2 regions of the Microbispora sp. CL1-1 genome follow, and region 2 is predicted to be linked to the other one. Evidence: riboswitches for the same ligand, from Rfam matches in the RefSeq annotation. Region 2 holds a riboswitch; the other holds the start of a gene.
What was found. Region 2 has a riboswitch for thiamine pyrophosphate ahead of HCK04_RS21595 (cytosine permease). Riboswitches for the same ligand answer to the same signal wherever they lie in the genome.

Region 1: another riboswitch for thiamine pyrophosphate. It lies ahead of thiO (glycine oxidase ThiO); the one in region 2 lies ahead of HCK04_RS21595 (cytosine permease).

The regions. Positions count from the first base shown of each region.
Region 1 is NZ_JAATEK010000001.1:210,992-218,792, forward strand. Features, by position in the region: gene pknB (Stk1 family PASTA domain-containing Ser/Thr kinase) at 1-1,149, opposite strand, end outside; gene HCK04_RS00975 (thiazole synthase) at 1,555-2,319, opposite strand; gene thiS (sulfur carrier protein ThiS) at 2,322-2,522, opposite strand; gene thiO (glycine oxidase ThiO) at 2,519-3,655, opposite strand; TPP riboswitch at 3,644-3,754, opposite strand; gene HCK04_RS00990 (FAD-dependent oxidoreductase) at 3,926-5,104, shown strand; gene HCK04_RS00995 (Rv2175c family DNA-binding protein) at 5,148-5,522, shown strand; gene thiE (thiamine phosphate synthase) at 5,560-6,204, shown strand; gene HCK04_RS01005 (polyprenyl synthetase family protein) at 6,318-7,385, opposite strand; gene metF (methylenetetrahydrofolate reductase [NAD(P)H]) at 7,526-7,801, shown strand, end outside.
Region 2 is NZ_JAATEK010000018.1:84,167-91,967, reverse strand. Features, by position in the region: gene HCK04_RS21610 (ABC transporter permease) at 1-473, shown strand, start outside; gene HCK04_RS21605 (ABC transporter ATP-binding protein) at 470-1,195, shown strand; gene HCK04_RS21600 (TetR/AcrR family transcriptional regulator) at 1,221-1,817, shown strand; gene HCK04_RS21595 (cytosine permease) at 1,872-3,212, opposite strand; TPP riboswitch at 3,203-3,319, opposite strand; gene HCK04_RS21590 (rhodanese-like domain-containing protein) at 3,581-3,904, opposite strand; gene HCK04_RS21585 (DNA-formamidopyrimidine glycosylase family protein) at 3,979-4,857, opposite strand; gene HCK04_RS21580 (TenA family protein) at 4,880-5,485, opposite strand; gene HCK04_RS21575 (GPP34 family phosphoprotein) at 5,528-6,181, shown strand; partial or broken gene tnpA (IS200/IS605 family transposase) at 6,364-6,645, opposite strand; gene HCK04_RS21565 (LCP family protein) at 6,820-7,801, opposite strand, start outside.

The sequences.
Region 1 (7,801 bases), on a different contig from region 2:
CAGCAGTTCCGAGCGCGGCTGGATCATCGTGTGGCCGAGCGGCGACTCGGGCTCGGCGAGCACGTGCGCCCCCATGCCGAACGACCCGCTGCCGAACGATCCGCTGCCGTGCGGCCCCGTGCCAGGAGACCCGGTGCCGTGCGACCCGGTGCCGTGCGACCCGGTGCCGTGCGACTCCGTGCCGAACGACGAGGCCCCGCCGGCCGGCGGCATGGTCCGGTGGGCGCCCGTCCGCACGCCGCTGTGGGCGCCGGTGTCCGGGGCCCCGTGGCGGGCGGCGTGCGCGTCGGTGTGCCCGGTCTTCGGCAGCGTACGGTGGACCTCGACGGCGGCGACGAGCATCGCGGTCGCGTCCGCCGGGCGCGCGGCGGGGTCCTTGTCGGTGGCCGCGGCGACGAGCGCGTCGATCACCGGCGGCACGTCGGGCACGATCGACGACGGCGCGGGCACGGTCTCGTGCACGTGCCGGTAGGCGACCGACATCGGCGTCTCACCCGAGTACGGCTGCCGCCCGGTGAGCAGCTCGAACAGCATGATCCCGGCGGCGTACACGTCGCTGCGGGCGTCGGCGTTGCCGGTCGTGACCTGCTCGGGCGACATGTAGCCGATCGTGCCGATCATCATGCCGGTCTTGGTCTGGTTGGTCGCCTCGATCGCGCGGGCCAGGCCGAAGTCCACGACCTTCACCCGGCCGTCGTCGGCGAGCAGCACGTTCTCGGGCTTGACGTCGCGGTGGATGAGCCCGGCCTGGTGGGCCGCGCCGAGCGCGGCGAGCACCGGGATGACCATCTCCAGGGCCTCGCGGGCCGGGAGGTGGCCGCGCCGGCGCAGCACGTCGCGCAGCGTACGGCCGGGGACGTACTCCATGGACAGGTAGACGTGCGCCCCGTCGGTGCCCTGGTCGAAGACCTGCACGATGTTGGGGTGCGAGAGGCTGGCCACCGACTTGGCCTCGCCGATGAAACGCCGCACGAACTGCGGGTCCTCGGCCAGCGAGCGGTGCATCACCTTGACGGCGACCGTGCGGTCGAGCCGGACGTCCAGAGCCAGGTATACGGAGGCCATGCCACCCCGGGCGATCCGGGACTCGACGCGGTAGCGCCCGTCGAGCAACTGCCCCACGAGCGGGTCGGTTAGCGTCGTGTCCACTCGCCAGAGTTTACGGGTGATTTGCCGCCGGGCGTGTTCCCGAATCCCAAACCGAGACCTATTCGGCAGCCTCGCGCGCCGTCCGAAAAGCCATACCGATTCCGAAAACCGGCCTTACCAGACGCGAAATCGGCCGCCTCCCGCCTCGCCCGCGCCGGCGTTCCGGGGCAGGCGGGCGAGAGGAGGACAGAGGCCACGGCGGTGCCGGACCGCAGAGCCGGGCTGCGGTGCCGGACCGTGGTGCCGGACCCCAGAGCCGGACTGTGATGGCGGACTGTGGTGCCCGACCGCAGGGTCGGTCCGCACAGTTGGACCGTGGTGCCGGACCACGGGGTCGGACTGTGGTGCCGGACTGTGATGGCGGACTGTGGTGCGGGACCGTGGCGCCGGACTGTGCGGCGGATCTCAGGACGCGCGGGCGGGCGAGGACGCCTCGGCGTAGCGGCGGCGCGGGATGCGCCCGGCGAGGCGGGCCGTCCGCCCGGCCGTGACCGCCTGCCGCATGGCCGCCGCCATCAGGTCCGGCCGGTGCGCCCGGGTCACGGCGCTGGCCAGCAGGACGGCGTCGCAGCCCAGCTCCATCGCGAGCGCGGCGTCGCTGGCCGTGCCGATGCCGGCGTCGAGGATCACCGGCACCGTGGCCGCCTCGACGATCAGTTCGATGCTGTGCGGGTTGCGGATGCCCAGCCCGGAGCCGATCGGGGCGCCGAGCGGCATCACGGCCGCGCACCCGGCGTCCTGGAGCCTGCGGGCCAGTGCCGGGTCGTCGCCGATGTACGGCAGCACCACGAAGCCGTCGGCGACCAGCCGCTCGGCGGCGTCGAAGGTCTCGATCGGGTCGGGCAGCAGGGTCCGCTCGTCCGCGATGACCTCCAGCTTCACCCAGTTGGTCTCCAGCGCCTCGCGGGCCAGCCGGGCGGTCAGCACCGCCTCCCCGGCGGTGAAGCAGCCCGCCGTGTTCGGCAGCACCTTGATGCCGCGGGCGCGCAGCAGGTCGAGCACCGAGCCACGCGACTGCGGGTCGAGCCTGCGCATCGCGACGGTCGTCAGCTCGGTGCCGGACGCCTCGAGCGCCTGGTCGAGCACCTCGAGCGACGGCGCGCCGCCGGTGCCCATGATGAGCCGCGAGGTGAACTTCTCCCCGCCCAGCACGAGGACGTCGTCGGTCATGTTCACCCTCCCTGCACGGCCGTGAGCACTTCGACGCCGTCGCCGTCGGCGACCTGGGTGGAGTCCCAGGCGCTCCGGCTGACGACCTCGCCGTTCAGCGCCACCGCGACCCCCGACGTGAGGGCCGTGAGGGTCCGTACGGCGTCGCCGACCGTGGCGCCGTCCGGCAGCTCGGCCGCGCCTCCGTTGATCGTGACTTTCATTGGCTGAATCTCCCTGGATCGCAGAACCGGGCGACCGGGGGCACCTCGTCGCCGGTGAGGAACGCGGCGACGGCGTCGGCCGTGACCGGGGACAGCAGCACCCCGTTGCGCCCGTGCCCGGTCGCCGCCAGCACGCCGGGCGGCCCGGCGGGACCGATGAGCGGCAGGTTGTCGGGTGTGCCCGGGCGGAAGCCGGTCGTCGTCTCGGCGAGTTCGAGCTCGGTGATGCCGGGCACCAGCTCGCGGGCGTCGCGCAGCAGCTCGTAGACGCCTCCGGCGGTGACCCGCGCGTCGTACCCCATCTCCTGGGTGGTCGCGCCCAGCGTGATCTCGCCGTCGCCCCGGGGGACGAGGTAGGCGGGGGAGCCGTGCACCAGCCCCCTGACGCACCGGGTGAGGAAGCCCCGGGGCCCGCGCAGCCGGAGGATCTCGCCCTTGACCGGGCGCACCGGCAGGCCGGGCAGCAGGGACGCCGACCACGACCCGGCCGCCACGACGACCTGCCCGGCCGCGACGGTCCCGCCGGACTCCAGCCGTACGGACGGACCCCCCGCCTCCGGGGCGTCGATCGCGGCGACTCGCTCGGTCACCAGCGTGCCGCCCGCCTTCTCGAACGCCGTGAGCAGGGCGCGTACGACCCTGCGGGGGTTGACCCAGGCGTCGTCGCGGGCCAGCAGCCCACCGCGTACGGAGGGAGAGAGCATCGGCTCGAAGGAGCGGCACTCGCGCCCGGTGAGCCGCTCGACCCGCAGGCCGAGCGTCCGCTCGAAGGCGGCGAGGTCGTCGAGGACGGCCATGTCGTCCGCGCCGCGGGCGACCTCCAGGGTGCCCTCGGTCCGGTAGTCGAGGTCGGCGCCGGTCTCGTCCTCAAGCTCCGCCCGGAACGCCGGCCAGGCCGCCAGTGACGCGAGACCGAGCCGCAGCAGCGGCTCCTCCGTGTAGGTCACCTCGCTGACCGGCGCGAGCATCCCCGCGGACGCGTGGGTGGCGCCGCCTCCGGGGGAGGGGTCGGCCACCGCGACCGACAGGCCGCGCCGGACGGTGCGCCAGGCCGCGGCCAGGCCTTCCACCCCGCCGCCCACGATCACGACGTCGTAGCCGGACTGAACGCCGGGTGGCGGTGTGCGGGACACAGCGCTCCCTTCGCCGGCATTACCCGGATCAGGTCGGGGCGGTCGAGAGCCTCGTGCTCTCCTCTCAGCCCGGTCCGCCGGGCTCCCGCGCGTCTTACGTCCCCAAGGGTAGTACGCCGCCCGAAACGGCCGATCGCGGGACCGATGAGCCCGGGTGGTGAGAGCACCCGGGGCCTCACAACCCGGGCCTGTTCGAGTGCGCGTCAATTACCCAACTCGTTATGGGGGCCCCGTTGGCCAGGGCCCCTGTCGGCAATCTATGGTCGAGCTGTGGATCACGTCGTGGTGGTGGGTGCCGGCCTGGCCGGCGTGCGAAGCATCGAGGCGTTGAGGTTCCGTGGGTTCACCGGACGCATCACGCTCATCGGCGAGGAAAACCATCGCCCCTATGACCGGCCGCCGCTGTCGAAGGCGGTGCTGCTCGGAGAGACCGACTCCACCGTGGTCGACTCCGATCTCGACGCCCTCGACGTACGGCTGTGCCTCGGCACGGCGGCCAAGGGCCTGCGCGAGGGCGTGCTGGAGACGACCGAGGGAGAGCTGGAGTACGACGGCCTGGTGATCGCCACCGGCGCCGCCCCGATCCGCCTGCGCGGCGAGGGCCGCCAGCACGTGCTGCGCACGATCGAGGACGCGCTCGCGCTGCGCGAGCGGCTGGTCCCCGGCGCCCGCGTGGCCGTCGTCGGGGCCGGCTGGATCGGCGCCGAGGTCGCCACCGCGGCGGCCAGGGCCGGGTGCGCCGTGACCGTCGTGGAGGCGGGGGAGAGCCCGCTCGCCGTGGCCCTCGGGCCCGAGGTGGGCAGCCACACCACCGGCTGGTACGCGCGGGCGGGCGTCGAGCTGCGCCTCGGGGCGCTGGTCGGCAGCGTGGACCCCGACGGCCTCACGCTCATGTCCGGCGCCCGGGTGCCGGCCGACGTGGTCGTCACCGGCGTCGGTGTGCGCCCGGCCGTCGACTGGCTGAAGGGGTCGGCGGTCCGGGTCGACGACGGGGTGGTGGTCGACGAGCACCTGCGCACGTCGCTGCCCAACGTGGTCGCGGTGGGCGACTGCGCGAGCTGGTGGTCGCGCAGGTTCCGCACCCGGCTGCGCGTCGAGCACTGGGACACCGCGCTCCAGGCCCCCGACGTGGCCGCCGCCACCCTGCTGGGCGAGGAGGCGGTCTACGACCCGGTGCCGTACTTCTGGTCGGAGCAGTTCGGCCACATGGTGCAGTTCGCCGGTCACCGGGAGGCCGGTGACCGCATGGTGCTGCGCGGCGACCCGCGCAGGGACCCGAAGTGGGCGGTGTGCTGGCTGAAGGCCGACGACCGGCTCGCCGCGGTGCTCACCGTCGACCGCCCCCGCGACGTGGTGCAGGGCCGGAAGATCATCGAGAGCGGCCGGCGGCTCGACCCCCTGCGGGTGGGGGATTCGGCCCGGCCGCTACGCGACTGCATTATGGCTTAATCGAGGTGTTTCGTGGCGGCCCGCCTGTGGTAATGGTGGTTCCGTGACGCTTACTGTTGCGCAGATCGACCGGGAGACCGACCAGCTCGTAGGGGAGTGGCTCCCCCTCTCGGAGGCCGCCAAGAAGCTGGGGCTCAGCGTCGGCCGCGCCAAGCAACTCCTCAAGGACAAGAAGCTCGTCGGCGTCCGCCGGGGCGGCGGCGAGCCGCAGATCCCGGCGGTGTTCATCGCGGACGGTGAGGTGCTCAAGGGCCTGCCCGGCACGCTCACCGTCCTGTCCGACGCCGGGTACGACGAGGTGGAGTCGATCCGGTGGCTGTTCACCCCGGACGACTCGCTGCCCGGGGCCCCGATCGACGCGATCGTGAAGGGCCGGCACACGGAGGTCAAGCGCAGGGCCCAGGCCCTCGGCTTCTGACCCCGCCGCCGCATGGCATTGTGGTCGGGTGGACGACATCCGGCGACAGCGGCTCGCGCAGGCCAGGCTCTACCTCTGCACTGACGGCAGAAGGGACCGCGGCGATCTGGAGAAGTTCCTCGACGCGGTCCTGTCCGGCGGGGTGGACATCGTGCAGCTCAGGGAGAAGGGCCTGGAGGCGCGCGAGGAGCTGGAGCTGCTCGAGGTCTTCCGCGCGGCCTGCGACAGGCATGGTGCCCTGCTGGCGGTGAACGACCGGGCGGATGTGGCCTACGCCGCGCGGCCCGACATCCTGCACCTCGGCCAGGACGACCTCCCGGTCCCGGTGGCGCGGGAGATCCTCGGTCCTGACGTGCTCATCGGCAGGTCGACGCACTCGGCGGCCGAGGCGTCGGCCGCCGCCGTGGAGCCGGGCGTGGACTACTTCTGCTGCGGGCCGATCTGGCCCACGCCCACCAAGCCCGGCCGTCCGGCGCCCGGCCCCGCGCTGCTTCAGCATGCCGCGAGCCTGGGCGCCGACCGCCCGTGGTTCGGCATCGGCGGCATCGACCTGGGCAACCTCGACGAGGTGATGGCGCACGGCGTGCGCCGCGCCGTGGTCGTCCGTGCCATCACCGAGGCCGACGATCCGGGCGCCGCCGCCGCCGCGCTCAAGGCACGGCTGTCCGCCGTCCCGCTCTGAGCGGAACGCGCACATTCAGGCACGGTGGGGCGCCCGCCCGTCACCCGCGGCGGAACGTCCGCGTCAGGCGGGGCGGGACGCCCGCCGCCAGGTGAGGAATGTCCGTCGTCCGGTCAGGTGCGGCGGGCCGTGGCCGCCACGGCCAGGGCGGCCAGTGCGGCGCGGGCGTCGTCCTCGATCGGCGCCTGGTCGAGGGCGTGCAGCGCGTCGTCGAGGTAGCGCTTGATCATGTCCTCGCACGCCGTCAGCGCGCCGGTCTCCTCGATCACCGTACGCAACCGCCCGATCCCTTCGGCGTCCAGCTCCGGGTCGCCGAGCAGGGACCGTACGACCTCCGTCTGAGCGGGGGTGGCCGAGGCGAGCGCACGCGCGATCAGGACGGTCCGCTTGCCCTCGCGAAGGTCGTCACCGGCGGGCTTGCCGGTCTCCGCCGGGTCGCCGAACACGCCGAGGATGTCGTCGCGGAGCTGGAAGGCGATGCCCACCTGCTGGCCGTACTGCACGCAGAGCCGGTCGATCCAGGCGTGGCGGGCCCGGGCGGCGAGGACGAGCCCGAGCCGGAGCGGCTGCTCGACCGAGTATTTGCCGCTCTTGTAGAGCGCCACCCGCAGCGCGCTGTCGAACGTGCTCTCCCCCTGCGCCTGTTCGAGCAGGTCGAGATACTGCCCGCACATGAGCTCGGTGAGCATGTAGTCGTGCATCGGCTGGGCGGCGGCGATCGCCTCGGGGGCGAGGCCGCTGGTGCGCCACATCTCCCCGGACCACACCAGCAGCAGGTTGCCCAGCAGCACGGCCGTGCCCTCGCCGAACTGCGGCGCCGACCCGTGCCAGCCCGCCTCGGTGTGCATGCGTTCGAACCGGCGGTGCGCCGACGGCATGCCCCGGCGCACGTCGCTGGCGTCCATGACGTCGTCGTGGATGAGCGCGCTGGCCTGGAGGAGCTCCAGCGAGGCGGCGGCGAAGCGCAGCCCCGGGTCGTCGCCTCCTCCGGCGGCGCGCCAGCCCCAGTAGCAGAAGGCGGGCCGCAGCCTCTTGCCACCAGCAAGGAAGTCTTCCGCGGCGGACAGCAGGACGGCCAGATGGGGGTCACCGAAGTGTGGTCGCTGCCGGTCGAGGAACTCCCGGAGTGCGAGGTCCACCTCCGTACGGATGGAATCGAGCGAGGCGGCGGAAGCGGTCATGTTCTGAGACTAACCGGGGTTGATCCAGACACCTATCAGCAGATCCCCTCCAATCGTGTCAACTCGCTCTGATAGGGCAAATGTCCACATTGCAAGACTGTGACGGCCGCCAAAACCACCGTCGCTGTACCCTTGCCGGTATGGCTCTCGGTCTGCCCTCGCGGCTTCCTGATCGCGTCCCGACGGTCCGCGAACTGCTGGCCGCGGGTGAGCGCTCGTTCTCGTTCGAGTTCATGCCGCCGAAGACCGACGAGGGGGAGCGGCAGCTGTGGCGGGCGATCCGTGAGCTGGAGGCGCTGCGCCCGACGTTCGTCTCCGTGACCTACGGCGCCGGCGGCTCGACCCGGGACCGCACGGTGGACATCGTCGAGCGGCTGGCGCACGAGACCACGCTGACGCCCGTCGCCCACTTCACC
Region 2 (7,801 bases):
GGATCGACCTGCCCGGCGGCGACGCCGCGGCGGGCACCACGAGCATGACGCTCGACGCGTCCTTCAGCGCTTCCCCCGGCTACTCCGCCGAGACCTCCACGCTCACGCTGATCCAGGTCTTCCTGTACGCCATCTCCGCGCTCGTCGTCGGGACGTTCTTCACTGTCTGGACGATCCAGCGCAAGCACGAACTCGCCGTCATACGCGCCATGGGCGCCTCGACCGGCTACCTCATGCGGGACACGCTGATCCAGGCGACCGTCATCCTGACCGTGTCCACCGCCGTGGGCTTCCTGCTGGGGGTGGGCGGCGGCAGCCTGCTCACCACGACCCCCATGCCGTTCCTGCTGGAGGTGGGGCCGCTCGTCCTCGCCGCCCTGCTCCTCATCGGCCTCGGCCTCGCCGGCGCCGTGGCGGCCGTGGGCCGCATCGTCCGCGTCGACCCGCTCGCCGCCCTGGGAGGGCAAAGATGACCACCAGTTCCACGTCCCCACGCCCGGACTCGCTCCGGTCCGGCACCCAGGAACGCGGCGGCCTGCTGATGGAGGGCGTCACCCTGACCCTCGGCGACGGCGACGCCACAGTCACCGCGCTCGACGACGTACACCTTGAGGTGGCGGCCGGCGAGTTCGTCGCCATCGTCGGGCCGTCCGGCTCCGGCAAGTCGAGCCTGCTCGCCGTCGCCGGCGCGCTCACCACACCGGACACCGGCCGGGTCCTGCTCGACGGCGTCGACATCACCCGGGCGAGCGCCCGCGAGAAGGCGCGGCACCGCCGCGAACGGATCGGGTTCGTCTTCCAGTCCGGCAACCTCATCCCGGCCCTCACCACGCTCGACCAGCTCCGCTTCGCGCTCGACGTGGCGGGCGTACGCCCGGCTGACGGTCACGACCCGCGAGAGCTGCTCGGCCGGGTGGGCATGAGGCACCGCGCCAAGCACCGCCCCCACCAGTTGTCCGGCGGCGAACGGCAGCGCGTGGGCATCGCCCGGGCACTCGTCACCCGTCCGGCCGTGCTGCTGGTGGACGAGCCGACGGCCGCGCTCGACCGCGCCCGCAGCGACGACATCGTCACGCTGCTCGCGCACGAGACGCACGAGTCCGGGGTCGCGACGATCATGGTCACCCACGATCACGATGTGCTCGGCCACTGCGATCGCGTCCTGTCGATGGTGGATGGGAGACTGTCGGAATAGGGCCGACCATGGCGGAGGGGAGCAGGTGCCACGCATTCGGGCGTCCACCGTCGCCGAGCATCGGGCCGCCCAGCACCGCGCGCTGCTCGACGCCGCCAGGGAGATCCTCGCGGAGACGGGCCGGCCGCCGACGCTGACCCGGGTCGCGGAGCGCGCCGGGCTGGCCCGGCCCAGTCTCTACCAGTACTTCCGGTCCTCCGAGGACCTGCTCAACGCGCTGGTGGAGGACGTCTTCCCCCGCTGGTCGGCCGAAGTCGCGGCGGCGATGGACGCCGCCGCGACCCCCGCCGACCGTGTGCTCGCCTACGTGCTGGCCAACTTCGAGCTGATCGGCGAGGGTGAGCACGCGCTGGCCACCGTCCTCGCGGAGGTCGCGCCGGGCGACACGGTCGCCGAGCAGAGCCGTGCCATGCACCGGCAGCTCCTGGAGCCGCTCGTGGAGGCGCTGCGCGATCTCGGCGTCTCCGCGGTGCCCGAGACCGCGGAGATGATCAATGCCATCGTGTTCGCCGGGTCCCGGTTGATCGAGTCCGGTACGGATGCGCAGATTGTCGGGGAGTCCGCACGGGCCCTGCTGGAGCCGTTCGTACGCACTGCGGACAGGAGCGGCCACCCGTCCTGAACCACCGGACCACGCCCTCGGACGACTCTCGCGGACGCCGATGAGGCTGTGCGCTCAGCGGCGAGACCGCAGGCGGCGGCCCGGGAGAGACAGCACGACGGTCGCCAGCCCGGCGACGAGGAACGCGGCGAGCGCGGCGTTCATCCAGGGCTGGTGGACGAACCCGATGGCGTCGCGGACCCTGGTCCAGATCCCGTCCCACCAGGCGACGGTCGGGGTGGAGGTCACGATCCAGTACGCCGCGAACCCGAGCACCCACGGCACGACCATGAGCCAGCGCGAGGGGGCGTCCTCGGCCGTGTTCCACCGGCCCCTGCCGCCGAGCAGGAAGTAGTCCACCACGAGCACGGAGAACATCGGCACGAACACCGCGCCGATCACGCTCAGGAACGCGCCGTAGGAGTTCACGTCGGCGAACAGCGCGATCAGCGTGGTGAGCACCCCGATCACGACCGAGATCACCCGGCGGTCCCAGCGCGGCGCGAGGTTCTGGATCGACACCGTCGTCGAGTAGACGTTCGCGAACGACTGGTCGGCCTCGCGCAGCACCAGGATGCCGAAGAACACGACTCCGAGAGGAGCGGCCACGAACGGGTCCCACACCTTGTCGCCGTCGTTGCCGACCAGGGCGAGCGCGGCGATGCCGAGGGCCAGGCAGGCCACCTGGGCGATCGTGTATCCGGCGACCACGCCGGTGAACGCCGCGCCGCTCGACCGCGAGTGCCTGGCGTAGTCGGCGGCCATCGGCACCCACGACACCGACAGCGCGATGACGTAGTCGACGGCGGGGGCGAAGGCGTCCCAGGAGCCACCCCCCACGGACGGCCCCTGCCGGAACAGGGCGATCGACAGCCAGATCATCGCGATCACCACGCCGGCGGTGACGTAGCGCCGCAGCAGCCGCAGCGCGCCGAGCGGCCGGATCGTCAGCGCGATCGTCAGCACGCCCGCCGCCACCGCCCACACCGCGTACGGCACCGCCGTGCCGAACAGCGCCTGCGCGCCGTTGGCGATGACCCACAGCTCGAAGGCGCCCCAGCCGAGCATCTGGATGATGTTCAGCACGGTCGGGATGTACGACAGCCGGGCCCCGAACAGACCCCGCAGCAGCACCATGGCGGGCCGCCCGGTGTGTACGCCGGGGATCGCGGCCAGGCCGACCATCGCCGTGCCGAGCAGGCTGCCGACGACGGCGGCGAGCACCGCCGCGGTGAACGTGAGCGGCTTGCCGCCCAGCGGGTCGAGCAGGAACAACGCCCCCGAGAAGCCGAGAAGGCTGACCCCGAGGTTGGCCCAGAACGCGCCCTGGTCGAGCAGCCCCAGGGTCCTCGGAGCCTCCTCGTCCAGAGTGAGGGGAACCTCCGCGTGCGCGTCGTCGACGACGGCAGAAGTCATCACACGCTCCCTACGCCGGCATTATCCGGACAGGTTCATGCGGTCGGCGGCACGAGTTCGATCCGCCCTCTCAGCCCGGTTTCGCCCGAGCTCCCGCGAGTTATTGATGATGTCTTGGGGATTATGACACTTATTTGACCGTTTTCCTACGCCACCCCCGCCCGTACGCGGTCGACGCCCGCGTCCGTGCACAAGCCACGCCCGCGCTCCCCACGCGACCGCCGCCGCCGTACGCGAGCGATACGCCCCGTGTCCACGCGACCGCAGCGCACCGTGTCCAAGCGACCGCCGCGCACCGTGTCCAAGCGACCGCCGCCCCGTCCGTACGCGATCGCCGCCCAGTCCCCAGACGACCGCCGTTTCCGTCGCTACGCGACGTAGGGCGTCTCTCCCGTCTCGCTCACCATGGGACGCCCGACCGCGGCCCAGGACCGCATGCCGCCGTCCACGTTCACGGCGTCGCGGCCGATGTGGTTGAGCCACATCGCGGCGTGCGCCGACCGGCCGCCGACTCGGCAGACCACGTACACCGGCCGGTCGTGCGGCACCTCATCCACCCGCGCCTGCAGCTCGCCGAGCGGGATGTGGACGGCGCCGGGCGCGTGGCCCGCCACCCACTCGTCTTTTTCGCGGACGTCCAGCAGGTACGCGTCCTCGGGCAGTGCCTCGGGGGCGATTTCCGGCAAAGTCATGCGCCCATTCTGACGGCACACCACCGATGCCCGGGCCCGTGCGGCGAGCTGTGACCCACGGTGATCCGCGGGCGCTACTTGAGCAGGCGCGACAACCGGCGGTCGGCCAGCGGCTTGCCGCCGGTCTGGCAGGTCGGGCAATACTGCAGCGACGAGTCGGCGAACGACACCTCCCTGATCGTGTCGCCGCACACCTCGCACGCCTCGCCCGTGCGGCCGTGCACGCGCAGGCCCGACTTCTTCTCCGACTTGAGGTCCTTGGCCGCCAGCCCCCTGGCCCGCCCGACGGCGTCGCGCAACGTGCTCACGATCGCGTCGTGCAGGTCGGCGACCTGGCCGTCGGTCAGCGTTCCGGCGATCTTGAAGGGGGACATCTTCGCGACGTGCAGCACCTCGTCGGAGTAGGCGTTGCCGATGCCCGCGATCACCTTCTGGTCGCGCAGCAGGCCCTTGATCTGCGTACGGCTGCCGCTCACGATCGTCTTGAGCAGGTCGGGCGTGAAGTCCTCCGACAGCGGGTCGGGTCCGAGGCCGGCGATGCCGGGAACGTCCTGGGGATCGCGCACCACGTAGACGGCCAGGCGTTTCTGTGTGCCCGCCTCGGTCAGCTCGAACCCGGGGGCGCGGCCGTCCTCGCCTGGTGACAGCCGCACCCGGACGGCGAGCGGGCCCTTGCCCGGCCGCACCGGTTTGGCGCCGGTGAGGTCGTCACGCCAGCGCAGCCAGCCGCCGCGGGCCAGATGGGTGACGAAGTGCAGGCCGTCGCAGTCGACGTCGAGGAACTTGCCGTGCCGCGCCACGCCGGTGACGAGCAGCCCGGCGAGCGCGGTGACAGGGGGATCGACGGTCTTGAGCGCCTGGAAGGCGGTCACGTCGACCCCGATGACGGCACGGCCGACGGAGTGCTCGCGGAGGAACTCGGCGAGCGCCTCGACCTCGGGCAGCTCCGGCATGCCCTCACACTAACCCCGCCCCTCAGGGCACGTCCCAGAACGCGAGCTCGTGCTCCATCCCGCGGACGAACAGCTCCCGGGCGCGCGCCGGGTCAGGCGCCGCCTCGTCGATCATCGTCCCGATGCGCGCGGCCAGGGCCGCGAACCCGGGATCGGCGTAGGTGTCCACCCAGGCGCGGTAGCGCGGCTCGGCCGGCGGGTCGGCGGCCAGGATCTTGCCGAGCGTCGAGTAGCCCCACATGCAGGGATAGAGGGCCGCCAGCCCCTCGCCGTAGTTCGCCGCCGACTCCAGCAGGAACGACGTGTACGCCGCGCAGGCCGGCCCCTTCACCGCGCCGTCGAGGTCGGCGCCGAACCCGGCCGCCAGCGACCGGTGCAGGTCGAGCTCGTCGTGCCAGGTCGCGTACGCCAGGTCGACCAGGTCGCCGAGGTGGGCGTCCGGAGCCTGCCAGGCCAGCCGCGAGAACACCCGGACGTAGTCGAGCAGGAACAGGTAGTCCTGCTCCAGCCATGACCGGAAAACCGTCTCGGGCAGGTCGCCCGCCGCGATGCCGCGTACGGTCGGGTGCGCGAGCTGGGCGTCCAGCATCGGCCGCCCGATGGCGTGCAGGTCAGCAGAGATTCCCATAAGGGCTCATTGTGACCTTAATCCGGAGCTAGGCTCGACTCCGTGACACTGACGATCGCCGAGGAAGTGGTGTTGCTGGCCTACCGGGAGGACACCGGGAAGCCGATCATCGGCTCGGTGGAGCTCGACTGCGCCCTGGCCGGGGCCCTGCTCGCGGAGCTGGCCGTACGCCGCCGGGTGGACCTCGACGGCACGAAGGTCGTGCCCGTCGATCCCACCCCGATGGGCGATGACGAGCTGGACGCCGCGCTCACCCGCATCGCCGAGGAGCGCCGTCCGCACAAGGCCGACTGGTGGGTGGGCAAGCTCCGCGCCGACAGGCTGCGCAAGCGGCTGCTGACCCGCCTGGCCGCCCGGGGCGTGCTGAGCGAGCAGGCGGGCAGGATCTTGGGGATCTTCCCCACCACGCGCTATCCCGAGCTCGACCCGAGCCACGAGCAGGGCGTACGAGATCGCGTCGAGAGCGTGCTGGCCGGCGCCGAGCCGGACGAGCGGACGGCGGTCCTGATCGCGGTCGTCCACGCGGCCAAGCTCGACCGCAAGGCCTTCCCCGGCGCGCCGAAGGGCCGGGTCAAGGAGATCGCCGAGGGCCAGTGGACCGCCGAGGCCGTCCGCAAGACGATCGCCTCGATCCACGCCGCCGTGATCGCGGCCACGACCGCCGCGACGGCCGCCGCCACCGCCTCCGGGAGCTGACCCCCTCGGCCTCCTGACCTCCTGATGCCGGCCCCTGCCGCTCTCGCCGCTCGCGCGAGCGGGGTCCGCTACCGGATTCGCCCGCAGTGCTCCGGCCTTCGGGCCGGGGGTGAAGCGGACCCTCCCGTGTAGCGGGGCAGGGAAAGCTGGAGCGCTCCCGGGCGATCCAGCGTCTGCCCGGCTCAGACCGGGCGGTTCTGCCGCTCGATGTACTGCCGCAGGACACTGACCGGCGTGCCGCCTGCCGATCCGGCGAAGTAGGAACCCGACCACAGCTTGTTCGCCCGATAGTAGTGACGGGCCAGTTCGGGGAACTCCTGTCGCAGCCGCCGAAAGGACACCCCCTTTTTCAGTGAATTGACCAGGCGGGACAGCGCGGCCTTCGGCGGGAAGTTCACCAGCAGGTGGACGTGGGTGGGCTCGCCGTTAGACCCGGCCGGCTCGCACTCGGCGTCCGCGCACACCATCTCCCTGGCGCAACGTCCTCGCCGCCGGACGGGCGGAGAGGCTAAACGCCTGCGGAGGGACCGTAAGACCCGCCGCCCAGCGGAGGGCAGGACCCGGTGAAACAGGAAGCCACAGAGGTGCCGCATGACGCGGCACGGGCTGAATCCCCGGCCTTCAGGCCGGGGAGCGCGTCAATTGGTGATGACGTCCTTGGGCACCTGCTTGTCGGCGGCGAGCGCCTCGAACAGGCGCAGCGCCTTCTGGGTGTCCCACTTGACCACCGCCTGGCCGCCGATCGTCGGCAGCGAGCCGATCGGCACGGCGGTGGCGAGCGGCCCCTCGCGCATGGCCAGGCCGACCGACAGCAGGTCGAACAGGCCGGTGCCGGGGTCGACGGCCACCGAGTCGGCCGCGCTCAGCGCCAGCGGGATCGAGGTGAACGGGTTGATCAGCGTGCCCGGGCTCGCGGCCTTCTGGACGACGGCCGAGAAGAACTGACGCTGCCGCTGGGTGCGCTCGAAGTCCGGGATGGCGCCGGTGGCCCGGGTGCGGACATAGCCGAGCGCGGTGCCGCCGTCCATGTCCTGGCAGCCCTTCTTCAGGTTGATCCCGGCCTTGGGGTCCTTGATGTCCTGCTTCACGCAGATGTTGACCCCGCCGACCGCGTCCACGATGCCGACGAAACCGCCGAAGCCGATCTCCATGTAGTGGTCGATCCGGATGCCGGTCACCCGCTCGACCGTCTTGGTCAGCAGCTTCGGCCCGCCGAAGGCGTACGCCGCGTTCAGCTTGGTGCTGCCGTGCCCCTCGATCGGGACGTACGAGTCGCGGGGCAGGCTGACCAGGGTCGGCCGGCCGCTCTCGGGGATGTGCAGCAGCATCATCGTGTCGGTGCGCTTGCCGACCGCCTTTCCGGTGGCCAGTTTCTTGCGCTGCGCGGCCGTCAGGCCCGCCCGGCTGTCGGATCCGACCAGCAGCCAGTCCTGGCCCGGCGTCTCTGCGGGCCGTCCGTCGTAGTCGGTCAGCGACTCGACCGGCTTCAGCCGGGAGCCGATCCAGAAATATCCGGCGACGGCGGCGACGAGCAGGAGCACGACCACGATGACGATGACCCGCAGGACGATCCTGCCGGTCCGGCGCGGCCCGCGTCCGCCGCCGCGTACGGAACCGTCG